2 linked regions of the Sediminicoccus rosea genome follow. The protein of the gene in region 1 interacts with the protein of each later gene in a pairwise test. Links are inferred from orthologs where the notes say so. Each region holds a gene or a part of one and is shown on either strand. Other genes may lie near its edges.

What was found.
Region 2: the proteins of hfq (region 1) and rho interact in binary tests that used the Escherichia coli proteins (3 or more experiments, as listed by UniProt). The link is inferred for Sediminicoccus rosea from one-to-one orthologs.

The regions. Positions count from the first base shown.
Region 1 is NZ_CP137852.1:3,765,599-3,782,010, reverse strand. What follows is about bases 13,697-16,375. They hold hfq (RNA chaperone Hfq), read left to right. Parts: upstream 13,697-14,710; coding sequence 14,711-15,040; downstream 15,041-16,375. Other genes in these bases: R9Z33_RS17990 (inositol monophosphatase family protein), read left to right, coding at 16,349-16,375; hflX (GTPase HflX), read left to right, coding at 15,024-16,352; R9Z33_RS18005 (HAD family hydrolase), read left to right, coding at 13,978-14,622; R9Z33_RS18010 (D-amino-acid transaminase), read left to right, coding at 13,697-13,981. Outside these bases: R9Z33_RS18065 (ABC transporter permease), read left to right, coding at 1-190; R9Z33_RS18060 (ABC transporter ATP-binding protein), read left to right, coding at 190-1,158; R9Z33_RS18055 (ABC transporter ATP-binding protein), read left to right, coding at 1,155-2,186; ypfJ (KPN_02809 family neutral zinc metallopeptidase), read right to left, coding at 2,202-3,023; R9Z33_RS18045 (acetyl-CoA acetyltransferase), read right to left, coding at 3,065-4,246; R9Z33_RS18040 (bifunctional 2-C-methyl-D-erythritol 4-phosphate cytidylyltransferase/2-C-methyl-D-erythritol 2,4-cyclodiphosphate synthase), read right to left, coding at 4,540-5,685; tRNA dihydrouridine synthase DusB, read left to right, coding at 5,798-6,838; R9Z33_RS18030 (two-component system sensor histidine kinase NtrB), read left to right, coding at 6,835-8,004; ntrC (nitrogen regulation protein NR(I)), read left to right, coding at 8,001-9,443; R9Z33_RS18020 (sensor histidine kinase NtrY-like), read left to right, coding at 9,457-11,700; nitrogen assimilation response regulator NtrX, read left to right, coding at 11,690-13,084; more of R9Z33_RS18010, read left to right, coding at 13,109-13,696; more of R9Z33_RS17990, read left to right, coding at 16,376-16,412. UniProt on the Escherichia coli protein: RNA chaperone that binds small regulatory RNA (sRNAs) and mRNAs to facilitate mRNA translational regulation in response to envelope stress, environmental stress and changes in metabolite concentrations.
Region 2 is NZ_CP137852.1:294,300-302,621, reverse strand. The notes cover bases 4,907-7,784. They hold rho (transcription termination factor Rho), read left to right. Parts: upstream 4,907-5,648; coding sequence 5,649-6,920; downstream 6,921-7,784. Other genes in these bases: R9Z33_RS01360 (HD domain-containing protein), read left to right, coding at 7,504-7,784; R9Z33_RS01365 (YtxH domain-containing protein), read left to right, coding at 7,263-7,499; R9Z33_RS01370 (hypothetical protein), read left to right, coding at 7,030-7,182; hemJ (protoporphyrinogen oxidase HemJ), read left to right, coding at 4,985-5,434; R9Z33_RS01385 (D-glycero-alpha-D-manno-heptose-1,7-bisphosphate 7-phosphatase), read left to right, coding at 4,907-4,982. In the rest of the region: R9Z33_RS01420 (phosphoribosyl-ATP diphosphatase), read right to left, coding at 1-515; imidazole glycerol phosphate synthase subunit HisF, read right to left, coding at 515-1,285; hisA (1-(5-phosphoribosyl)-5-[(5-phosphoribosylamino)methylideneamino]imidazole-4-carboxamide isomerase), read right to left, coding at 1,396-2,130; R9Z33_RS01405 (N-acetyltransferase family protein), read right to left, coding at 2,127-2,720; imidazole glycerol phosphate synthase subunit HisH, read right to left, coding at 2,717-3,376; R9Z33_RS01395 (DUF2628 domain-containing protein), read right to left, coding at 3,373-3,780; imidazoleglycerol-phosphate dehydratase HisB, read right to left, coding at 3,780-4,385; more of R9Z33_RS01385, read left to right, coding at 4,461-4,906; more of R9Z33_RS01360, read left to right, coding at 7,785-8,058; R9Z33_RS01355 (GNAT family N-acetyltransferase), read left to right, coding at 8,055-8,322. UniProt on the Escherichia coli protein: Facilitates transcription termination by a mechanism that involves Rho binding to the nascent RNA, activation of Rho's RNA-dependent ATPase activity, and release of the mRNA from the DNA template.

The sequences.
Region 1 (16,412 bases):
CTTCCTCGGCGTCGGCGTGCCGCCGACGCAGCCCTCGCTCGGCACGCTGATCCGCATCGGCAATGACTTCCTGTTCTCGGGCGAGTGGTGGATCACGATCTTCCCGGGTGTCGCCCTCATCGTGATGGTGCTTTCCGTGAACCTGTTGGGCGACTGGCTGCGCGACGCGCTGAACCCGAGGCTGCGCTGATGTCTCTGTTGCAAGTGAAGAACCTCCGCGTCGAATTCCCGACGCGGCGCGGCACGCTGGTGGCGCTGGACGATGTCTCCTTTGACATCGCCCCGGGCGAGGTGCTGGGCGTCGTGGGTGAATCCGGCGCCGGCAAGTCCATGACCGGGGCCGCCATCATCGGCCTGCTGGAGCCGCCGGGCCGCATCGCCAAGGGCGAGATCCTGCTGGAGGGGCGGCGCATCGACAACCTGCCCTATGAGCAGATGCGCCGCATCCGCGGCCGCGAGATCGGCGCGATCTTCCAGGATCCGCTGACCACGCTGAACCCGCTCTACACCATCGGCCGGCAGTTGGTGGAGACGATGACGACCCACCTGCCCATCGGCCCCGCCGAGGCCCGGGAGAAGGCAATCGGCTGGCTCGAACTCGTGGGCATCCCGGCGGCGCGGGAGCGCATCGACAGCTATCCGCACGAGTTCTCGGGCGGCATGCGCCAGCGCGTGGTGATCGCGCTCGCCCTCTGCGCCGAGCCCAAGCTGATCGTGGCCGATGAGCCGACCACCGCGCTCGACGTCTCGATCCAGGCGCAGGTCATCGCCATGCTCAAGACCCTGGCGCGGGAGAAGGGGACGGCGATGATGCTGGTCACCCATGACATGGGCGTGATCGCGGAAACCGCCGATCGGGTCGCCGTGATGTATGCCGGCCGCATCGCCGAAATCGGCCCTGTGCGCGAGGTGGTGCGCCAGGCGCGCCACCCCTATTCGCAGGGCCTGATGGGTTCGATTCCGCCGCTCGACCGGCGCGTCGAGCGCCTGCAGCAGATTGATGGCGCCATGCCGCGGCTGACGGCCATCCCCCAGGGCTGTGCCTACAACCCGCGCTGCCCTCAGGTCTTCGCGCGCTGCGCGGTGGAGCGGCCTGATCTGCTGGATGCGGGCACCACCCGCGCCGCCTGCTGGCTCTATGCGGAGGGCAAGCGATGAGCCCGACCCCGATGATCGCGGCCGAGGATGTCGCGCGCTATTTCGATGTCTCCAAGCCGCTGATCCAGCGCATCGTCGCGCGCGAGGGCAAGCGCACGTTGCGCGCGGTGGATGGCATCTCCTTCGACATCCCGAAGGGCACGACGCTCTCCCTCGTCGGCGAGAGCGGCTGCGGCAAGTCCACCGTCGCGCGCCTCATGGTGGGCCTCTACCCCACCACGCGCGGGCGCGTGATGTTCGACGGGCAGGATCTCTCGCTGGCGCGCGCCGATTCCAAGCAGCGCAGCCGCATGCAGATGATCTTCCAGGATCCCTATGCCTCGCTCAATCCGCGCTGGCGCGTGGTCGACATCGTTGCCGAGCCGATCCGCGCCTTCCGTCTGATCGAGGACAAGCAGGCCATCCTGAACCGTGTCGGCGAATTGCTCACGCAGGTCGGCCTCTCGCCGCTGGATGGCCAGAAATACCCGCATGAATTCTCGGGTGGGCAACGGCAGCGCATTTCGATCGCGCGCGCGCTGTCGTCCAACCCGGAATTCCTGGTCTGCGACGAGCCGACCTCCGCTCTCGACGTGTCGGTCCAGGCGCAGATCCTGAACCTGATGAAGGAACTCCAGACCCGGCTCGGTCTGACCTACCTCTTCATCAGCCACAACCTCGCGGTCGTCCGGCAGGTGAGTGACCGCATCGGCGTCATGTATCTCGGCAAGCTCGTCGAGCTGTCTCCGGCGGAGAGCCTCTTCCAGGCGCCGCGCCACCCCTACACGCGTGCCCTGATGGAGGCGATCCCGGATCTGGAAATGACCGGCCGCCAGCGCATCCCGGTGGGTGGCGAGGTGCCGAGCCCGATCTCACCGCCCTCGGGCTGCACCTTCCATCCGCGCTGCCCCCTTGCCAATGCGCGCTGCAAGTCGGAGGTGCCGGTGATGAAGCCGGTGGCTTCGGCGCCTCACGCGGCTTCGCCGCTGTCCGCGGGCGACGCGATGGTGGCCTGCCACGCGGTCGAGGAAGGCCGCGCCCACGCCTGAGGCGCTTCGCGCGTCTCAGCCCCGGCCGAGGCAGGCGCCCACATCGGCGCTGCCCAGGCCCGTCTTGAGCGCGCGGACCCGCTGCGCGCTGCTGCCATGGGTAAAGCTCTCCGGCACCACATGGCCGCGCGCTTGCTGCTGCAGCCGGTCATCGCCCACCGCGGCTGCGGCAGAGAGCCCCTCCTCGATGTCGCCGGCCTCCAGGATGCGGCGCGTTTCGTTGGCCCGCCGCGCCCAGAAGCCGGCCAGGCAATCGGCCTGCAACTCCGTCCGCACCGACGCCGCATTGTCCCGCCCGCCGCCGAGGCGCCCGAGCAGGTTCTGCACATGATGGCCGACCTCATGCGCGATGACATAGGCCTGGGCGAAGTCCCCCGGTGCGCCCATGCGCTGCGAGAGATCCCGGAAGAAGGCGAGGTCGAGGTAAACGCGGCGGTCGGCGGGGCAATAGAAGGGCCCCATGGCCGATTGCGCGGTGCCACAGCCGGATGCGACCTGGCCCGAGAAGAGCACGAGGCGCGGCGGCTCGTAGCGCTGCCCATGCCGGGCGAATTCCGCCGTCCAGACATCCTCCGTGCTCGCCAGCACGCGGCTGACGAAGCGCGCGGCCGGATCGTCGCGCGGCGGCGCCTGCGCGGCCTGCTGGGTGACGGGCGCCTGGCCGGTCTCCAGCGTGGAAAGCACGACGCCCGGGTCCACGCCCAGCAAGAGCGAGATGACGATGACGGCGACGAGGCCGAGGCCGCCGATCCGCGCGCCTCCGCCCAGGCCGCCGCCGGATCCGCCCCGCGAGCCCCGTCGGTCCTCGAGGTTGCGGCTCTCGCGTTCGTCATCCATCCGCATCGGCGCCGGCTCCTTCGCGCAGGCCCGCGCCGGGCTCAGACGCGTTCGAGGATGCTCACATAGTTGGCGACGGCGGCCCCGCCCATGTTGAAGACGCCGCCGATCTCGGCGCGCGGCAATTGCATCGCGCCCGCCTCGCCGGTGAGCTGCATGGCGGCGAGCGCGTGCATGGAAACGCCCGTCGCGCCGATCGGATGCCCCTTGGATTTCAGCCCGCCCGAGCGGTTGACCGGCAGGCGGCCATCCTTGCGGGTCCAGCCTTCGAGGATGGCGCGGCTGCCCTGGCCTTCCGGCGTCAGGCCCATCGCCTCGTATTCGATGAGTTCCGCGATCGTGAAGCAGTCATGCGTCTCGGCGAAGGAGAGGTCGGCCAGCGTCAGGCCGGAGGCTGCGAAGGCCCGCGCCCAGGCCTCCCGAGCGCCCTCGAAGCGGATGATGTCGCGCCGGGCGATGGGCAGGAAGTCATTCACCTGGGCGGTGCCGCGGAAGCGCACGGCGCGGCGGGCGGTGGCGGCCACGTCGCCCTCGGCGATGATGAGCGCGGCCGCGCCGTCCGAGACGAGGCTGCAATCGGTGCGCTTCAGCGGGCGGGCGACGAAGGGGTTCTTCTCGCTCTCGTTGCGGCAGAACTCGTAGCCGAGGTCTTTCCGCATCTGGGCATAGGGGTTGTCCACGCCGTTCGCGTGGTTCTTGGCGGCGATGGCGGCCAGCGCGTCGGAGCTGTCGCCATGGCGCTGGAAATAGGCCTCGGCGATGCGGGCGAAGACGCCGGCGAAGCCCGCCTCGATCCCGCTCTCGGTCTTGAGGTGCGAGGCGGAGAGCAGGATCTCGCCCACGCGCGGCCCGGGGGTGGAAGTCATCTTCTCCACGCCGACCACAAGCGTGATGCGGCCGCGCTTCGCGCCGAGGAAGTCCAGCGCGCCATGGATCGCGGCGGTGCCGGTGGCGCAGGCATTCTCGAAGCGGGTGGCGGGCTTGAAGCGCAGCTCCGGCACGGCCTGGAACACCAGGGAGGAGGGGAAGTCCTGCGCCTGGAAACCGCCGTTGAAGGTGCCCAGGAAGACGGCATCCACCTCGTGCGGCTCCAGCCCGGCATCGGCGATGGCCTCCCGCGCGACAAGGCCGATCAGGGCCTCGGCGTCCGGTGCGTCCTCCAGCTTGCCGAAGCGGCTATGCGCCCAGCCGATGATGGCGGCGTCATGTTGCGATGCGGTCATGGCAGCTTCCCTCTCGTTTCGGTGAGGTTAGGGCAGGCCCAGAAGGGCCGCCAGTGCTACCGCGGCGCCGGGACAAGGTCCGGACATGTTGCGAAAATAGCACATATGGAGACTTCGTTAAGCGATACATTTTCGAAAGGGTATTGAACCGCCCTTCGCGCAACCTATATCTGCCTTCGTCGGGCGCTGACTCAGCCCCGACAGCTTTGCCTTCCTCAACCTTGACTTGGCCGCTCCGCAAGGAGCGGCTTTTTTTTCGGCCGCTCGCCGGGCGCGATTCAATCGGACAAAAGTCAGTCCGGAACCATGAGGCTGACCGCCGCCTGGCAGGCGATGCCCTCGCCTCGGCCGGGGAAGCCCAGCCGCTCCGTCGTGGTCGCCTTCACGCCGACGCGCCGTGCTTCCACCCCCATGATCTCCGCGAGGCGCGCGATCATGGCCGCCGCGTGGGGGCCGATCTTGGGCTGCTCGCAGATCAGGGTGACGTCGGCATTGACCAGCATGCCCCCGCGCGCCCGCACGCGCTCCATGGCATGGACCAGGAATTGCGCGCTGTCGGCGTCGCGCCACTTCATCTGCGAGGGCGGGAAGTGGCGGCCGATGTCGCCCTCGGCCAGCGCGCCGTAGATCGCGTCGCACAGCGCATGGATGCCGACATCGGCGTCCGAATGGCCATCGAGGCCGAGTTCGTGCGGGATGGTCACGCCGCAGAGGATGAGGGGGCGGCCGGGCACCAGGCGGTGCACGTCGAAACCAGTGCCGATGCGCGGCAGCAGCCGCGGCTGAAGGGTGGATTCCACGCGGGCCAGATCCTCCGGGAAGGTGATTTTCACGTTGCTTTCGTGGCCGGGGACGAGCGCCACGCTCTCGCCGATCCATTCCAGCAGCTGCGCGTCATCCGTCGCCTCGGCGGAGGCGGCCTCATGGGCGGCGCGCAATGTTTCGAAGCGGAAGGCCTGGGGCGTCTGGGCGCGGAACAGGCCGGCGCGGGGCACCGTCTCGCCGATCACGCCGGCCTCGCCGCGCTTCAGCGTGTCCGAGACGGGCTGCGCCGGAATGGCGCCGGCGCGGTGTTCGAGGGCGGCGAGCAGGGCAGGGATGGTCCCGGCAGGGATCACCGGCCGGGCCGCGTCATGCACCAGCACGGCGCTGGGGTTGAGCGCCGCGAGGGCGGCGAGGCCGGCCTTCACGCTGGCCTGGCGCGTGGCCCCTCCGGTCACGGGCGGCAGATGGGGCAGCCCCTCCAGCATGGCGGTGATGCGCACCTCCTCGCCCGCGGCGCAGACCGGCTGCAACGCCTGGACATGCCCGCCGGCCAGCAGCGCCTCCGCCGCCACCCGGAGCACGGGGCGGCCGAGCAGCAGCGCATATTGCTTGGGTTCGGGGGCGCCGAAGCGCTCGCCGCGCCCGGCGGCCAGGAGAAGGGCTGCGATCATGATCCCGTCCGAATAGGCCATATCGGCGGGGACGGGAATTCTGGGACGGAAATCTCGCGCGGCGATACGCGCGCCGTGGACGCCGGGCTCGGTTTTGCGTATGCCTGCCCAAATGATGAGCAACCGCCTTCGGCCCATCTCGCTTGCGCGCGATGTGACCATCGAAACGCCCGTGATCCTGGCACCCATGTCGGGCGTGACGGACCTGCCCTTCCGCCGCCTTGCGCGGGCCGAGGGCACCGGGCTCGTGGTGAGCGAGATGATCGCCTCGGCCGCCATGATCCGCGAGAATCGCCAGAGCCTGAAGATGTGCGACACGACGGACGAACTGGGCGGGCCGTCCTCGGTCCAGCTCGCCGGCTGCGACCCGGCGGTGATGGCCGATGCGGCTCGCCTCGTCGTGGACAAGGGCGCCGCGATCGTGGACATCAATTTCGGCTGCCCGGTGAAGAAGGTCGCGGTCGGCCAGAGCGCCGGCTCGGCGCTGATGCGCGACGAAATCCGCGCGGCCGCGATCCTCGAGGCGGTGGTCAAGGCCGTGCCCGTGCCCGTGACGCTGAAGATGCGGATGGGCTGGGACCACCAGAGCCTGAACGCGCCCAAGCTCGCCCGCATCGCCGAGGAATGCGGCATCCGCCTTGTCACCATCCACGGCCGCACGCGCCAGCAGCTCTACACCGGTGTCGCGGACTGGGATTTCATCGCCTCGGTGAAGGCGGCGGTCAGCATCCCGGTCATCGCCAATGGCGACATCGTGACGGTGGACAATGCGCTGGATGCGCTGACGCGCTCGGGCGCCGATGGCGTGATGATCGGGCGTGGCTGCTATGGCCGGCCCTGGTTCCCGCGCCAGGTCGCCGCCTTCCTGCGCGAGGGCATCCGCCTGCCCGACCCGACGCTGGAGGAGCAGCTGGCCATCCTGCTCAAGCATTACCGCGCCATCCTGGAGCATCACGGGGAGGGGGTGGGCGTGCGCATGGCGCGCAAGCATGTCGCCTGGTATTCGCGCGGCCTGCCGGGCAGTGCCGAGTTCCGCGCCCAGGTCAATCGCGTCGAGATGGGCGAGGCGGCGGAATCCCTCATCATGGGCTTCTACGGGCCGCTGATTGAGCGCGGCCACGCGCCGGCCGAAACCCCCTGGCAGGAGGCGGCATGACCGGTGTGATCAGCCGCGTGGCCGCCCTGGCCCGCCGCCCGCGCGCCCTGGCACCGCCGGACAGCGCCGCCATCCTTCTGGCGCTGCCCATGCCGGCCGTGGTGCTGGATGGCGAGGACCGCTTCCGCTTCGTGAACCCGGCGGCCGAGCTCTTCTTCCAGCAATCCCAGCAGACCCTGATGGGCATGCAGCTGGCCGAGCTGCTGCCGGCCGACCACCGGCTCTTCGCGCTGTTGCACCAGATCCGCCTGCAGGACAGCCCGGTGGCGGACCATGACCTGTCGCTCGAAAGCCCGCGGCTGCACCGGCATGGCGTCTCGGTCTATGGCGCGCCCATGCCGGACCTGCAGGATGGCGTGGTGCTGACCCTGCAGGATGGCTCGACCGCCGCGATGCTGGACCGCCAGCTGCACTTCCTGGGCGCGGCGCGCGGCGCCACCGCCATGGCCGCCATGCTGGCGCATGAGGTGAAGAATCCGCTCTCCGGCATCCGCGGCGCCGCGCAGTTGCTGGAGCAGGGCGCCTCGGAGGGCGACCGCGAGCTCTGCCTGCTGATCCAGGAAGAGAGCGATCGCATCCGCAACCTGGTGGACCGGATGGAGATGTTCTCCGACCGGCCGATCACGCGCCGCGCGGTGAACATCCATTCCGTGCTCGACCATGTGCGCCGCGTGGCGCAATCGGGCTTCGCCTGCCACCTGCGCATCGTCGAGGAATACGACCCCTCGCTGCCCGCCGTCTGGGGCGACCGGGACCAGCTGATCCAGATCCTGCTCAACCTCGTGAAGAACGCCTCCGAGGCGCTGAGCGATGGCGGCGCCACCGGCGGCGCGGGCGAGATCCAGCTCGCCACCGCCTATCACCACGGCGTGCGGATCGCGGTGCCCGGCAGCAGCGAGCGCGTGCACCTGCCCTTGCAGGTCATCGTGCGCGACAACGGCCCCGGCATCCCCGAGGCGCTGCGCTCCACCCTGTTCGAGCCCTTCGTGACCACGAAGCGCGGCGGGCAGGGGCTCGGCCTCGCGCTCGTGGCGAAGCTGGTTTCCAATCACGGCGGCCTCATCGAATGCGACAGCCGTCCCGGCCGCACCACCTTCCGACTGTCCCTGCCAGCCCAGCCGCCCAATCTGCGTGGGGACGAGGCGGCGAACGAGAGTGACGAATGACCGAATCCCGCACCATCCTGATCGCCGATGACGACCGCGCGATCCGCACCGTCCTCTCCCAGGCGCTGACGCGCGCTGGATACAATGTGCGCGCGACCTCCTCCGCCTCCACGCTGTGGCGCTGGGTGGAGGATGGCGAGGGCGATCTCGTCGTGACCGATGTCGTCATGCCGGACGAGAACGGACTGGACCTGCTGCCGCGCATGAAGCGCATCCGCCCCGATCTCCGGGTGGTGGTGATGTCGGCGCAATCCACCTTCACGACGGCGGTGAAGGCCGCCCAACGCGGCGCCTTCGAATACCTGCCCAAGCCCTTCGACCTGAAGGAGCTGCTCAACGTCGTCGAGCGCGCCCTGGCGCAGCCCGCGACAGCCCTGCCCGCGGACGAGGAGGGCGAGCCGGGCGAGCGCCTCCCGCTCGTGGGCCGCAGCACCGCGATGCAGGAAATCTACCGCACCGTCGCGCGCCTGACGACCGCCGACCTCACCGTCATGGTCACGGGCGAGAGCGGCACCGGCAAGGAGCTGATCGCCCGCGCGCTGCATGACTATGGCAAGCGCCGGCAGGGCCCCTTCGTCGCCATCAACATGGCGGCCATCCCGCGCGAGCTGATCGAGAGCGAGCTCTTCGGGCATGAGCGCGGCGCCTTCACCGGTGCGCTGACCCGCGGCGTAGGCCGGTTCGAGCAGGCCGCCGGCGGCACGCTGTTCCTGGACGAGATCGGCGACATGCCGGCCGAGGCTCAGACCCGGCTCTTGCGCGTGCTGCAGGAGGGTGAGTTCACCACGGTGGGCGGCCGCCAGCCGGTGAAGGCCAATGTCCGCATCGTCGCCGCGACCCACCGGGACCTGCGCGCCTCGATCCGCGCCGGCCTGTTTCGCGAGGACCTGTTCTACCGCCTGAACGTGGTGCCCATCCGTCTGCCGCCGCTGCGCGAGCGGACCGAGGACATCCCCCTGCTGGCGCGGCACTTCCTGGAACGCGCCCGCGCCTCCGGCCTGCCCATGAAGTCGCTGAGCAACGAGGCGCTCGAGCGGCTGAAGCGCCATTCCTGGCCCGGCAATGCGCGCGAGCTGGAAAACCTGATGCGCCGGCTTGCCGCCCTCTACCCGCAGGAGACGATCGGCGAGGAAGCGGTCGCCGCCGAGCTGGCCGAGGCCGAGGCGCCCGCCGATGGCGCGCCGCGCGCGAGCGAGACGCTGGAACAGGCCGTGGAGCGCCACCTCAAGCTCTTCATGGCCGCCCACAAGGATGGCATCCCCATTCGCGACCTGCATGACCGCGTGATCTCGGAGGTGGAGCGCCCGCTGCTGCGCCTCGCGCTCAGCGCCACCCGCGGCAACCAGATCAAGGCCGCGGCGCTGCTGGGGCTCAACCGCAACACGCTGCGCAAGAAGCTGCGCGACCTCGAATTGCCGGTCGTGCGCGGCCTGTCATGAGCACGCCCTGAGCATGTCGAAACCAGCCCGGGTGCCGCTGCTGCGACGCCTGGCCGACATGCTGCTCGGCCGGGGTGTGACGCTCGGCCTCGCGGTGGGCGCCCTGGTGATGGGCATCCTCACCTTCGTCGTGCTCTCCGACGGCAGCCCGCTCGGGCCGACCCGGCCGGGGCAGGTGGTCGCGCTCGTCCTCATCAACCTCGCCATCATCCTGCTGCTGCTGGCCTCGCTCGCCGGGCAGCTGGTGCGCGTCTGGGCTGAGCGGCGGCGCGGCTCGGCCGGCTCTCGGCTGCACACGCGGCTGGTGCTGCTCTTCTCGGTCGTCGCCATCGTGCCGGCCATGCTGCTCGCCGGCTTCTCGGCGATCTTCTTCAACCTCGGCATCCAGGCCTGGTTCAGCGACCGCGTGCGCACCGCCCTCGAAGCCTCGCTCATGGCGAGCCGCGCCTATTTCGAGGAGCACCAGAACAACATTCGCGCCGACGCGCTGGCCATGGCGAATGACCTGAACCGCGCCGTGGTGCTGCTGCCCGACCAGAGCCTCGCCTTCGCCCGCGTGCTGGCCACCCAGGCCAGCGCCCGCGGCCTGACCGAGGCGGTGGTGTTCGAGCCGCTGCTGGGGCGCGTCGTCGCGCATGCCGGGGTCAGTTCCGCCTTCCTGCTCTCGCCCCCGCCCGACTGGGCGATCGAGATCGCGACCGGCGGCGAGGTCGCGGTGGTCGCGGTCGAGGAGGAGAATCGGGTGCGGGCCATCGTGGCGCTGACCCCGGCTTCCGGCCTGCAGCTGATGATCGGCCGGCCGGTCGATTCCTCGGTGCTGGAGCACATGCAGCGCACCGAGCAGGCGGTGACCGCCTACCAGGCGATCGACCGCAACCGCGAGGGGCTGCAGATCACCTTCGTGATGATCTTCGCCATCGGCGCGCTGCTCGTGCTGCTGGCCGCCGTGCTGGTCGGCCTTGTCCTGGCCAACCAGCTCGCCGGGCCCATCTCGCGCCTCATCACCGCGGCCGAGCGGGTGCGCGGCGGTGACCTCTCGGTGCGCGTGGAGGAAGGGGATGGCGATGACGAGATCGGCAGCCTCAGCCGGGCCTTCAACCGCATGACGAACCAGCTCGCCGCCCAGCGCAGCGAGCTCCTCGAAGCTTATCGCCAGATCGCCGACCGGCAGAACTTCACCGAGGCCGTGCTGGGCGGCGTCTCGGCCGGCATCGTGGGGCTCGACCAGGATCTGCGGGTGAACCTGCCCAACCGCAGCGCGAGCCAGCTCCTCGGCCTCGATCTGGAGCGCGAGATCGGCCGGCCGATGGCCGAGGTGGCGCCGGAATTCGCCGGGCTGCTGGCCCAGCCCGGCACCACCCGCACGGCTGAGATCCGCGTGGGCCCGCCCAATGAACGCAAGACGCTGCTGGCCCGCCTCTCGCCCGAGATGGAGGGGCAGGGCCATGTGCTGACCTTCGACGACATCTCCGCCCTGCTCACCGCCCAGCGCCAGGCCGCCTGGGCGGATGTGGCCCGGCGCATCGCGCATGAGATCAAGAACCCGCTGACCCCCATCCAACTCAGTGCCGAGCGCCTGAAGCGGCGCTACCTGAAGCAGATCACGCACGACCCCGAGACCTTCACCGCCTGCACCGACACCATCGTCCGCCAGGTTGGCGACATCGGGCGCATGGTGGATGAGTTCAGCGCCTTCGCCCGCATGCCCCAGCCGGTGATTCGCCCCGAGGAGATGGGCCGGCTGGTGCGCGAGGCCCTGGTGCTGCAGCAGCAATCCCGCCCCGAGATCGCCTGGGTGACCGACCTGCCCGAGGAAAAGCACTTTGCCGCCTGTGACCGCCGCCTGATCAACCAGGCCCTCACGAATCTGCTCAACAATGCGGCGGATGCCATCGCCATGCGCGTGCAGCGGGATGAGGATGAGGGCCTTGCCTGCCCCAGGCCGGTCGGCCATATCCGTGTGAGCTTGTCTTCCGAGGCGGGGCGATTGATCATCGCCGTCGAAGATGACGGGATCGGACTGCCGGGGGGTGACCAGCGGGACCGGCTGACCGAGCCCTATGTGACGCACAAGACAAAGGGAACCGGCCTTGGTCTCGCGATCGTGAAGAAGATCATGGAGGACCACCGCGGGAGCATCCGGCTCGGCGACGCGCGTGCGGGCCTGGGTGCGCGCGCCGAATTGATCCTGCCGGAGCTGGAGGCCGAGGCCGCCGGCGCCGAGACGGAGAGCAGGGAGCCTCGCCATGGCGCATGACATCCTGATCGTAGACGACGAGCCGGATATCCGCTCGCTGATCGACGGCATCCTCTCCGATGAGGGCTACGAGACGCGGCAGGCGCATAATTCCGACACGGCCATCGCGCATTTCCGCGCGCGCCGGCCATCGCTCGTCATCCTGGACATCTGGCTGGCCAATTCGCGCCTGGATGGGCTCGAGATCCTCGATGCTCTCCATCGCGAGGAGCCGCATGTGCCCTGCGTGATGATCTCGGGCCATGGCAATATCGAGACGGCGGTGCAGGCGATCCAGAAGGGCGCCTTCGATTTCATCGAGAAGCCCTTCAAGAGCGACCGGTTGCTGCTCATCGTCTCGCGTGCGCTCGAGGCGGCGAAGCTCAAGCGCGAGATCAGCGACCTTCGTCTGCGTGCGGGTTCGGAGGCGGAGCTGATCGGCGTCTCGCCCGCCATGGCGCAGATCCGCGCGGCCATCGAGCGCGTGGCGCCGACCAATTCGCGCGTGCTGATCAGCGGCCCGCCCGGCACCGGCAAGGAGGTGGCGGCGCGCATGCTGCATGCCCGCTCGCGCCGCGCCGATGGCCCCTTCGTCGCGCTGAACTGCGCGACGCTCGACCCCTCGCGCATCGAGGAGGAGCTGTTCGGCGTGGAGCCGCGCGGCGACCAGCCGCGCCGCGCCGGCACGCTGGAGCGCGCCCATGGTGGCACGCTGCTGCTGGACGAGGTCTCGGACATGCCGCTGGAGACCCAGGGCAAGATCGTCCGCGCCCTGCAGGAGCAGGGCTTCGAGCGCATCGGCGGCGCCACGCGCGTGAAGGTGGATGTGCGCGTCATCGCCACCACCAACAAGGACTTGCAGGCCGAGATCGCGGCGGGGCGCTTCCGCGAGGACCTGTTCTACCGCCTCTCCGTCGTGCCGCTCCGCATGCCGGCCCTGCGCGAGCGGCGGGAGGATGTGCCCGCGCTCGCCCGCCATTTCATGACGCGCTCCATCGAGAGCTCCGGCCTGGCACCCCGTGCGCTGGCGGAGGACACCATAGCCGCACTGCAGACGCATGACTGGCCAGGCAATGTGCGCCAGCTTCGCAACCTGATGGACTGGCTGCTGATCATGGCGCCGGGCGATTCCGGTTCGCCAATCCGGGCCGAATCCCTGCCGCCCGAGATCGTTTCCACCGCACCCTCCATGCTGCGGCTCGACCGTTCCAGCGAGATCATGACGCTGCCGCTGCGCGACGCGCGCGAGGCCTTCGAGCGGCAATATCTGGAGGCGCAGCTGCTGCGCTTCGGCGGCAATATCAGCCGGACTGCCAATTTCGTCGGCATGGAGCGCAGCGCGCTGCACCGGAAGTTGAAATTCCTGGGCGTCCACGCCGAAGACAGGGCCTCCGGAACCGCGTAACCTGCGCGGGGAAAGAAGGGCTGCATGTCGAAGATCGCTTATGTGAACGGGGCCTACCTGCCCCAACGCCACGCCTCGGTGAACATCGAGGATCGCGGCTACCAGTTCGGCGACGGGATCTATGAGGTGGTGCACCTCTACCGCGGCCGCTTCATCGATGAGGGCCGCCATCTCGACCGGCTGGAACGCTCGCTGAAGGAGATCCACCTGCCCATGCCCATGCCGCGCGCGGCACTCCGCATGGTGTTGATGGAGGTGGCCCGCCGCAACCGCGTGACGGATGGCCTGCTCTACATGCAGGTGACGCGCGGCGTGGCGCGGCGCGACCATGCCTTCCCGAAGACGCCCGTACCGGTCTCGCTCGTCGTCACCGTGCGGCACATCCCGCCCTATCCCAAGGATGTGGAGCGCTGGACCATCGCGGCGATCACCCATCCCGACCTGCGCTGGGCGCGGCGGGACATCAAGAGCGTGAACCTTTTGCCCAATGTTCTGGCCCGCCAGGCGGCGCGCGATGCGGGCGCGGCCGAGGCCATCCTCTTTGAGGAAGCGACCGGCATGGTGACCGAGGGCGCCGCCACTTCCTTCTGGATCGTGGATGCGGCGGGTGTGCTCCGCACCCGCGCGCTGGATCATGTGATCCTGCCCGGCTGCACGCGCGGCGCGCTGATCGCGGAGATGGAGGCGGCGGGCATCCCCTACAGCCTCGAACCCTTCAGCCTCGCGGAGTTGCAGGCGGCGCGGGAGGCCTTCCTGACCTCCGCCACGTCCTTCGTGAAGCCGATCGTGAAGATTGACGGCCGCGCGGTGGGGGATGGTACGGTCGGCCCCGTCACGCGGCGCCTCTTCGATCTTTTCTCGCGGCATGTGCATGCCGGGCTTGGGAACGCCGCATGAGGGCGCCCACCGCCATCCTGTTCGACTGGGACAACACGCTGATCGATGGCTGGGCTGCGATCGAGGCCGGGCTGAACGCGGCCTTCGCCGCCTTCGGCAAGCCCGCATGGACGCGCGAACAGGTGCTGGCCAATGTCCGCAAGTCGCTCCGCGACAGCTTTCCGGAGCATTTCGGCGCGGAGTGGGAGCGCGCGCGGGACATCTTCTACGATTCGGTCCACGCGACGCATCTACAGGTGATCCGGCCCCTGCCGGCGAGCCTCGCCATGCTGGATGCACTGGCGCATCTGCCGCTTGGCGTCGTCTCCAACAAGCAGGGGCCGCTCCTGCGGAAGGAGGCCGCGCATCTCGGCTGGGCGCCGCGATTCCGCACGCTGGTGGGCGCGGGGGATGCGGTGGCGGACAAGCCCTCCGGCGCGCCCCTGCACCTGGCCTTGCAACAGATGGGCCTCAGTGCCGGCCCGCATGTCTGGTACGTGGGCGATACGGCGATCGACATGCAGGCGGCGCGGGCGGCGGGCTGCTGCGCCGTGCTGCTGGGCGATGCCGCGCATGATGGCGGCATCGCCGCCTGCGCCCCCGACCTGGCCTTCACCGACGGCGTGCAACTTGCGGCCCGCTTGCACGCTCTGGACAAGTGATCCGGGACGCCCGACATTGCCCTGATGGCAAGGCGACGGGCCTTCCCGGTGACGGGGACCCGCGACCAAGAAGAAGAAGGAGGCCGTGATGGCCGAGAAATCCCAGAACGTGCAGGACGTGTTCCTGAACCACGTTCGCAAGAGCAAGACCCCGGTGACGGTGTTCCTCGTCAACGGTGTCAAACTCCAGGGCATCATCACCTGGTTCGACAATTTCTCCGTCCTGCTTCGGCGCGATGGGCACACGCAGCTGGTCTACAAGCATGCGATCAGCACGGTGATGCCGGGCGCGCCCATCATGCTGTTCGATCCGCAGGCAGCGGGCACCGCTGCGGCCACGCCGCCCGCGACGGGCACGCCGCTGCGCGAGACCACGCTCACCATGTCGCGGGAGCCGGCCGCTGCCCGCGAAGAGTGAAGATGTCGCGGCGGCGCCGACCCGCGCCGCCGTCATCCTGCCCTTCGAGCGCACCCAGCGTTCGAACATCCTGGAATTCGCGCCCACGGGCGGCCTGCCTCGCGCGGCGGAGGCCCGGCTGGCCGAGGCAGTCGGCCTCGCTGCCTCCATCGGGGTGATGATCGTCCATTCGGCGATCCATCCGCTGCGTCAGCGCCGGCCTTCCACCCTGCTCGGCGAGGGGCAGGTGGAGATGGTCCGCCAGGCGCTGCAGGAGCAGGGCGCCACCCTTGTCATCGTGGACGCGGCACTCACCCCCGTGCAGCAGCGCAACCTGGAGCGTGAATGGGGTGCGAAGGTCATCGACCGCACCGGCCTCATCCTCGAGATCTTCGGCGAGCGCGCCCGCACGCGCGAGGGCACGTTGCAGGTCGAACTCGCGCATCTCGAATACCAGCGCACGCGCCTCGTCCGCTCCTGGACGCACCTGGAGCGGCAGCGCGGCGGCTTCGGCTTCCTGGGCGGCCCAGGCGAAAGTCAGATCGAGATCGACCGCCGCCTGATCGGCGAGCGCATCATCAAGCTCAAACGCGAACTGGAGCAGGTGCGGCGCACCCGCGGCCTGCACCGCAAGGCGCGCGAGCGCGTGCCGTTCCCGGTCATCGCGCTGGTCGGTTACACCAATGCCGGCAAGTCCACGCTGTTCAACGCGCTGACCGGCGCCGCCGTCTACGCGCAGGACCAGCTGTTTGCGACGCTCGATCCCACGATGCGGCAGATCACGCTTCCCTCGGGGCGGCATGCCATCCTCTCCGACACAGTGGGCTTCATCAGCGACCTGCCGACGCAGCTCATCGAGGCCTTCCGCGCCACGCTGGAAGAAGTCGCGGCAGCCGACATCATCCTGCATGTGCGGGACGTGGCGCATCCTGACAGCACGGCGCAGCGCAACGACGTGAATTCCGTGCTGGACGAGATGACCGAAGGGCCCGATGCGGCGCTCGATCAGGGCTGGCGCGGCCGCTGCATCGAGGTGCTGAACAAGGCCGACCTGCTGGGCGGGCCCGAGGCGATCGCCTCGCGCGCGGCCGGTGCGGTCGCGGTCTCGGCGCTGACGGGCGAGGGGCTGGACGTGCTGCGCGATGCGCTGGATGCGCGCCTCGCCGAGAGCATGCTGACCGAGCGCTTCGACCTGCCGAGCGAGGATGGCTCGCGCCTCGCCTGGCTCTACCGCCATGGCGAGGTGCTGGAGCGCGTGGACGGCGAGGATCGCATCCAGCTCACCGTTCGCATCTCGCCCGCCAACCGCGCGCGCTACGAGCTGCTGTCTTGAGGTTCTCCGCCGCTGCCGCCAGCGAGGTGGCGGGGCTGCTGCGCCGCACCGCCCAGGCCG
Region 2 (8,322 bases), 3.5 Mb from region 1 along the record:
GTCTGCGCGATCGCCAGCAGCGCCTTGGGGCGGGGGCGGGAGGCCTTTTCGGCAATGCCGGAAATCCCCTCGCGCCGGCGCAGCTCGGCCCAGACCTCGGCCGGTGTGATGCCGGCATCCACCAGCAGCAGCATCAGGTGGTAGAGCACGTCGGCCGATTCGCTGATGATGGCGGGCCGGTTGCGGGCCACCGCCTCGATCACCAGCTCCACCGCCTCTTCGCCCAGCTTCTGCGCCACCTTGGGCGTGCCGCGCGCGATCAGTCGCGCGGAATGCGAGGTCGCGGCATCGCCGGCCAGGCGGCGCGATTCGATGGTGGCCCAGAGCCGGTCCAGCACCGCGGCGTCACCATCCTCGGGCAAGGTGAGCGGCTTGAGATGCGCCGCCTCGGCCTTCAGCACCGCCTTGGGGATGCGCGCCTTCTTCGCCGGGATGTTCTTCGGCACGGGCAGCTTGCCAGCCTTCGCGGGCTTGGCCGACTTGCTCGCCGCCTTCTTCTTCGTGGCCTTCGCCATCACGCCATCTCCCGGACGCGGCGCACGGGCAGGCCCGCCGCCGCCAAGGCATCCTTGGCCTGTTCGATGCGGAACACGCCATCATGAAACACGCTGGCCGCCAGCAGCCCGGTGGCCCCGGCCCGCGCGCCCTCGACGAAATGATCCAGCGCGCCGACGCCGCCCGAGGCCACCACCGGCACGCGCACCGCGCCCACCACGCGGCGCAGCAGGTCGAGGTCGAAGCCCTGCTTCGTGCCGTCGCGATCCATCGAGGTCAGCAGGATCTCGCCGGCGCCCAGGCTCGCCATCCGGCGCGCCCAATCCACCGCATCCAGCCCGGTCTCGCGCCGGCCGCCATGGGTGAAGATCTCCCAGCGGCCCTCCGCCACCTTCTTCGCATCCACGGCGACGACGATGCATTGGCTGCCGAAGGCCTCGGCCGCGCGGCGCACCAGGTCAGGGTCGCTCACCGCCGCGGAGTTGATGCTGGCCTTGTCGGCGCCAGCCAGCAGCAGCTTGCGGATATCCTCCACGCTGCGCACGCCGCCACCCACGGTGAGCGGGATGAAGACCTGCGCCGCCGTGCGGGAGACGACGTCATACATCGTATCCCGGTTCTCATGCGTGGCGCCGATGTCGAGGAAGGTCAGCTCGTCCGCGCCCTGCGCGTCATAGGCGCGGGCCTGCTCGACCGGGTCGCCCGCGTCGCGCAGCGCGACGAAGTTCACGCCCTTCACGACGCGGCCTTCCTTCACATCGAGGCAGGGAATGATGCGGAGCGCGAGCACGGATGAATTCCCGGTTTGTCCAGGTATCCGGATGATCCTGGGGCAAGGCGATTGCGGCGTTTTTCGCGGTGCGTCAAGCGATGGCTTGGTGACAAGCGCGACGGCGCCGCTCAGCCCGCCGCCAGCGCCAGTGCCTCGGCCGGGACGATCCGGCCGTCATACAGCGCGCGGCCCAGGATGCAGCCGGCGATGCCATCCGCCGCCACCGCTTTCAGCGCCTCGAGGTCCGCCAGCGAGGCGACGCCGCCCGAGGCGATGACCGGCGTCTCCAGCGCCGCGGCCAGCGCGCGCGTCTGCTCGACATTCACGCCGCTCAGCATGCCGTCGCGGTCGATGTCGGTGTAGATGATCGCGGCGGCGCCCGCATCTTCCAGGCGCAGCGCCAGGTCGCGCGCGGGGAGCGTGCTGGTCTCGGCCCAGCCTTCCGTCGCCACCATCCCGCCGCGCGCATCGATGCCGACGACGACGCGGCCCGGGAAATGCCGGCAGGCCTCGCGCACGAAATGCGGATCCTTCACGGCGGCGGAACCGAGGATCACGCGGGTCACGCCGCCCTCCAGCCAGGCCTCGACCGTCGGCATGTTGCGGATGCCGCCACCCAGCTGCACCGGCATGGGGGCCGCGGCCAGGATGCGCGCCACCGCCTCGGCATTGGCGGGCTTGCCGGCGAAGGCGCCGTCGAGGTCCACCACATGCAGCCACTGAAAGCCATCGGCCGCGAAGACGCAGGCCTGCTCGGCCGGATCCTCGGCGTAGATGGTGGCTTGCGCCATGTCGCCGCGCTGCAGCCGGACGACGCGGCCCTGCTTGAGGTCGATGGCGGGGTAGAGGGTGAAGCCGCTCACGTCTTGATCCGTCCCAGGGCATCGGCCGTGCTGCGGCCGTGCTGCGGCTCCAGCAGGCGGTAGTAGAAGAAGCCGGCCACCGTCTCGCCGCCCACGCGCGCATAGGCGGGGTGGCTGCCCCAGCGCACATAGCCCAGCCGCTCGAACAGCGTGATGGCGCTCTCCTGCGTAGCGCGCACATCGAGGTTGAGCACGCGGATGCCCATGGCCGCCGCGCGCTCCTCGACGCGGCGCACCAGCAGCCGCGCGAGGCCGAAGCCGCGCGCATAGGGCGCGATGAAGGCGTGGGTGAGCTGGGCGGCGAAGCCCTGCGCTTCGTTGTTGCGGGGCGGGCGGACGAGCTGCGCGCTGCCCACCACCTGGCCATCCAGCCGCGCGATGAAGAATTCGCGCTCGGGCACCAGCATCACGCCGCGGAAATGGCGTTCGAGAGCGGAGCGGCTCTGCGCCTCCACCCAGCCGAAGCCGCCGCCCTCCACGATGGCGGCATTGGTCGCCTCGCAGAGGTCGGCCAGGTCATGCGGGTCGAGCATGTCCACGCGCTCGACCTCGAGCCGGTGCACCTCGGTGGCGGCGGGGTCGGCGCTCACGTCGGCTCCATCCGGGGCGTCCATCGCAGGAAATTGGCCAGGATCCGCAGGCCGACCCCGGCGCTCTTCTCGACATGGAACTGCGTGCCGACGATGTTGCCGCGGCCCAGGATGGCCGGCACAGGGCCGCCATAATCGGTGGTGGCCAGGACATCCGCCGGCTCGCCGCCGCGCCAGGCGTAGGAATGCACGAAATAGGCGTGATCGCCGGGGACCAGACCCTCCAGCAGCGGATGCGCGCCGGGTGTGAAGTCGAGCGCGTTCCAGCCCATCTGCGGCAGGGGCAGGGGGGTGCCGTCGGGCGCGCGGGGGTCCATCTCGGCCACCTCGCCGGGCAGCCAGGCGAGGCCGGGGGTGGAGCCGTGCTCCAGGCCACGCTCGGCCAGCAACTGCATCCCGACGCAAATCCCGAGGAAGGGCTTCCGGTGGACCTGCACCTGCTCATAGAGCGCGCCGACCATGCCTTCCAGCGCGTCCAGCCCGGCGCGGCAGGCGGCGAAGGCGCCCTGGCCGGGCAGGATGATGCGGTCGGCGTGGATCAGCGTTTCCGGCTCGCGCGTGATCTCGACGGTGATGGGCCCGGCGGCGGCGCGTTCCAGCGCACGGCAGACCGAGGCGAGGTTGCCCGAGCCGGGATCAATGACGGAGACCCTCATCGCGCCACCTCACCCGCGTAGAGCGGCAGGAGGCGCGGCTCGGCCTGGAGCAGGCGGGCCAGCGCGCCATCGGCATCCTGCCCCTGGACGACATGCGCGAGCGTCCAGCCGCGGCGGCCCAGCGCCCAGCGGCGCAGGTCCTGGCCCTGGAAGCCGAGCAGCAGATGCGCGGCGAGCGCGGCCGCGATGCCATAGGGGTCGGGCAGCAGGTTCAGCACGACGAGGCCGACCAGCACCCCGAACCCGGCCAGCCAGGCGCGATGCCGGAACAGCCAGAAGGGGCCGAAGAGGAAGGCCCAGAAGGAGAACCCCTCCGGAATCAGCACCGGCGGCTGCTTGAGCCCGGTGGCAGGCACCGAGCCGCGGGCGGCGCCGGGCGGGAGATGGACGGTCCAGCTCCGCATCAGGCCTCCAGCACGCCCTTGGTGGAGGGGATGGCGCCCAGCTGGCGCGGATCGGGCTCGATGGCCATGCGCAGGGCGCGGGCGAAGGATTTGAAGCAGGCCTCGGCGATGTGGTGCGCGTTGGTGCCGGCCTTCTGGGTGATGTGGCAGGTCAGGCCCGCATTCATCACCAGGGCGCGGAAGAACTCCTCGAAGAGTTCCGTGTCCATCTCGCCCACCTTGTCACGCGTGAAGGTCACGCTCCAGGCGAGGAAGGGGCGGCCCGAGATGTCGATGGCGCATTCGGCCAGCGCCTCGTCCATCGGCATCAGGCATTGGCCGAAACGGGTGATGCCGCGCTTCTCACCCAGCGCGGCCTTGATGGCCTGGCCCAGCACGATGCCGCAATCCTCGGCCGTGTGGTGGAAATCAATGTGCAGGTCGCCCTTGGCGCTCAGCGCCAGGTCGAGCAGGGCGTGGCGCGTCAGCGCGTGCAGCATGTGGTCGAGGAAGCCGATGCCGGTCGCGATCTCGGCGCGGCCGGTACCGTCGAGGTCGAGCCGGGCGGTGATGTCCGTCTCGGCGGTCTTGCGGGCGATCTCGGCGCGTCGGGTCACGGGCTGCATGGGCGCACCTCTAATCCTCCCGGCGCGAGAAGGCCAGCGCTGCCCGCCGCCGGGGCGCCATGCTATCGGCGTGGCATGGAGATGACGGACCAGCGGCGCCCGGGCGCCTTCCTCGACCGCGACGGCGTGCTGATCGAGGATACCGGCTACCCGCACCGGATCGAGGAGGTGCGCTGGATACCCGGCGTGATGGCGGCCCTGCGGCGGCTGAACGCGGCGGGCTTCGCCGTCTGCATCGTCACCAACCAGGCGGGCGTGGCGCGCGGCTATTATGACGAGGCGGCGGTTGGCCGCCTGCACCACTGGATGGCGAACGAGGCGCGGGCGGCCGGGGCCCGGCTCGACGGCTTCGCCTATTGCCCCTTCCACGCGGCGGCCGAGGCGCCGCGCTATCGCCGCGAGAGCCCCCGCCGCAAGCCGGGCCCAGGGATGATCGAGGATTGGCTCGCGCATTTCCCGCTGCGCCGGGACGGGAGCTTCCTGATCGGTGACCGCGCGACGGATCTCGAGGCCGCCGCCGCCGCGGGCATTCCCGGCCATCTCTTTCCGGGCGATGATCTGGATGCCTTCGTCGCCGCCATCCTCAAGGGGAACTGACCTTGGACTTCCTTGCCCCCGCCTATCTCTGGGTCAAATCCTTCCATCTGATGGCCGTGATGGCCTGGATGGCAGGGCTGTTCTACCTGCCGCGCCTCTATGTCTATCACTGCGAGATCCCGCAGGGCGGCGGGGTGGAGCATGAGCGCTTCAAGAAGATGGAGCGCCTGCTGCTGCGCGCCATCATGAACCCCAGCATGATCGTCACCTGGCTCCTCGGCCTCATGCTGGTGGCGACGCCGGGCGTCGTCTCCTGGACCTCGGGCTGGTGGCACGTGAAGCTGCTCTGCGTGCTGGCGATGACCTGGTTCCACATGTACCTGGCGAAGCACCGCAAGGCCTTCGAGCGCGACGAGCGGATCTTCCCGCAGCGGCACTGGCGCTACATGAACGAGGTGCCGACGCTGCTGATGATCGTCATCGTCATCATGGTCATCGTGAAGCCCTTCTGAGCGGCCCCCGCTGAGGCCCCCCCAATGGGGGGGGGCAGCAGGGAGACGTTGACGCGGCGGCCAGGGGTGCCTACCTTGGTCCGGTCGGTCCTTCGCGGGCCGATCCCTCCCTCCCGACCGCCGAATTCGCCGAAGCCCCTGCGCGCGGCACGAATTGCGGGGCCCATGACATCGCCCCCGGCGTCTTCCCCACGATCCACACTCCGGATGCTGCATGCACCTCTCTGAACTCAAGGCGAAGACGCCGCCCGAACTCCTCGCATTCGCGGAGGAGCTGGGCGTCGAGAACGCCTCCATCCTGCGCAAGCAGGACATCATGTTCGCCATCCTCAAGACCTTCGCCGATAACGACCAGGCGATCTATGGCGAAGGCACGCTGGAAATCCTCAGCGACGGCTTCGGCTATCTCCGCAGCCCGCAGGCGAACTTCCTGCCCGGCCCCGACGACATCTATGTCAGCCCCGCCCAGGTGCGCCGCTTCGGCCTGCGCACCGGCGACACGGTGGAAGGCCAGATCCGCGCGCCCAAGGATGGTGAGCGCTACTTCGCCATGCTCAAGGTGAACGCGGTCAATTTCGAGCCGCCCGAGGCGCTGCGCCACCGCATCAACTTCGACAACCTGACGCCGCTCTACCCGACGCGCCGCCTCAAGATGGAAATCGAGGGGCAGGAGACGCCGAAGGGCGTGCAGAAGGACAACACGCACCGCGTGATCGACCTGATCGCGCCGATCGGCATGGGCCAGCGCGCGCTGATCGTGGCGCCGCCGCGCACCGGCAAGACGGTGATGCTGCAATCCATCGCGAAGTCCATCACCGCGAACCACCCCGACGTCTTCCTCATGGTCCTGCTGATCGACGAGCGGCCCGAGGAAGTGACCGACATGGCGCGCACCGTGCGCGGCGAGGTCGTGGCCTCCACCTTCGACGAGCCGGCGACGCGCCACGTGCAGGTGACGGAGATGGTGCTGGAGAAGGCCAAGCGCCTTGTCGAGCACAAGCGGGATGTCGTGATCCTGCTCGACTCCATCACCCGCCTCGGCCGCGCCTACAACTCCGTCGTGCCCTCCTCGGGCAAGGTGCTGACGGGTGGTGTGGACGCCAATGCGCTGCAGCGGCCCAAGCGCTTCTTCGGCGCGGCGCGCAACATCGAGGAGGGCGGTTCGCTCACCATCATCGCCACCGCGCTGATCGACACCGGCAGCCGCATGGACGAGGTGATCTTCGAAGAGTTCAAGGGCACCGGCAATTCCGAGCTGATCCTGGACCGCAAGCTCTCCGACAAGCGCGTCTTCCCGGCGATCGACATCACCAAGTCCGGCACCCGCAAGGAGGAGCTGCTGGTGGATCGCGGCACGCTCAGCAAGATGTGGGTGCTGCGCCGCATCCTGAACCCGATGGGCACGCAGGACGCGATGGAATTCCTGACCGACAAGCTGAAATACAGCAAGACGAACCAGGACTTCTTCGACGCGATGAACACCTGAGGGCCGGACCGGCAGGGCATCGCCCTGCCAGGAACGGGGCCAAGAATGGGGCCATGAATGGGGCAGGGGCGGGCATGATCCCGCCCCATTTTGCCGTCACGCTCACGCCATGCCGAAGATCGTGCTCCCTTTGCTGCTGCTTGGGCTGCTGGCGGGCTGTGCCCCGCCTCGGGGAGTGCCGGCCGATGGCTACCGGGGCGCCTGGCCGCCCCTGGGCCCGCTGTTCCGGCAGCGGGAGATTGCCAATCATCCGGGAAATTGATCCGATGACCGGGAAGCATCGGCGCCGCTTCAACCCGCCGCCCGGCGGGTCGGTTTCCGCCAAACAAGGAGAAGACCATCATGCGACACGCTTTCACGGCGCTCGGCCTTTGCGCCCTGCTGTCCCTGGGCGCCTGCACCAATCCCAATGACCCCGCCCAGCGGGCCGCCGGCGGCGGCTTGATCGGTGCCGGCGCGGGCGCGGCGATCGGCGCCATCGCCGGCGGCGGCCAGGGTGCCGCCATCGGCGCGCTGACGGGCGGCGCGGTGGGTGCCGCGACCGGCGTCATCACGACGCCGCAGCGGGGCAACAGGTAGGCGCTTGAGCGCGAAGCTATTGGCGGCCGCGAGCTTCGCGGCCGCCGTCCATGCCACGCATCGCCGCAAGGGTGCCGCGGCCGAGCCCTACATCAACCACCCGCTGGAAGTGGCGCAGATCCTCGCCGAGCACGATGCGCCGGAGGCCGCCATCCTCGCCGCCCTGCTGCACGACACGGTGGAGGACAGCACAGATGACCCCGAGCCGGTGACGCTGGAAGCGCTGGCCGCGCGCTTCGGCGCGGAGGTCGCGGGCATCGTGGCCGAGGTCTCCGACGACAAGAGCCTGCCGAAGGAGATGCGCAAGGCGCTGCAGGTCTCGCAGGCGCCGAAGAAATCCGCCGCCGCCAAGATGGTGAAGCTGGCCGACAAGATCTCCAACCTGCGCGCCATCGTCTCCGCGCCGCCGGCCTCCTGGAACCATGCGCGCCGCGTCGAGTATGTCGGCTGGGCGGGGCGCGTGGCGGCCGGGCTGCGCGGCGTGAATCCTGGCCTCGAGGCGCTGTTCGACCGGACCTACCAGACCGCCATGGCGGAGCTGGCGCGGGAGGCCGTATGAACCTCTCCCTCGTGCATGCGCTGGAGCGCGCCACGCTCAACGCGTTGCCTTCGCCGCGCGTCGTCTTCGACGGCCCCTTCGTCGTGCGCAGCTTCCTGGGCGGGACGGGGCGGGCGAATGCCGCCTGCTCCCTCGATCCCGCGCCCGATCCCGAACTGGCGCAGCGCGTCACCCGCGTAGCGGCGCATTACCGGCGCCTCGGCATGACGCCGCGCTTCCGCTCCGCGCCGCTCGATCCGCCGGGGCTGGAGGCGCTGCTGCGCG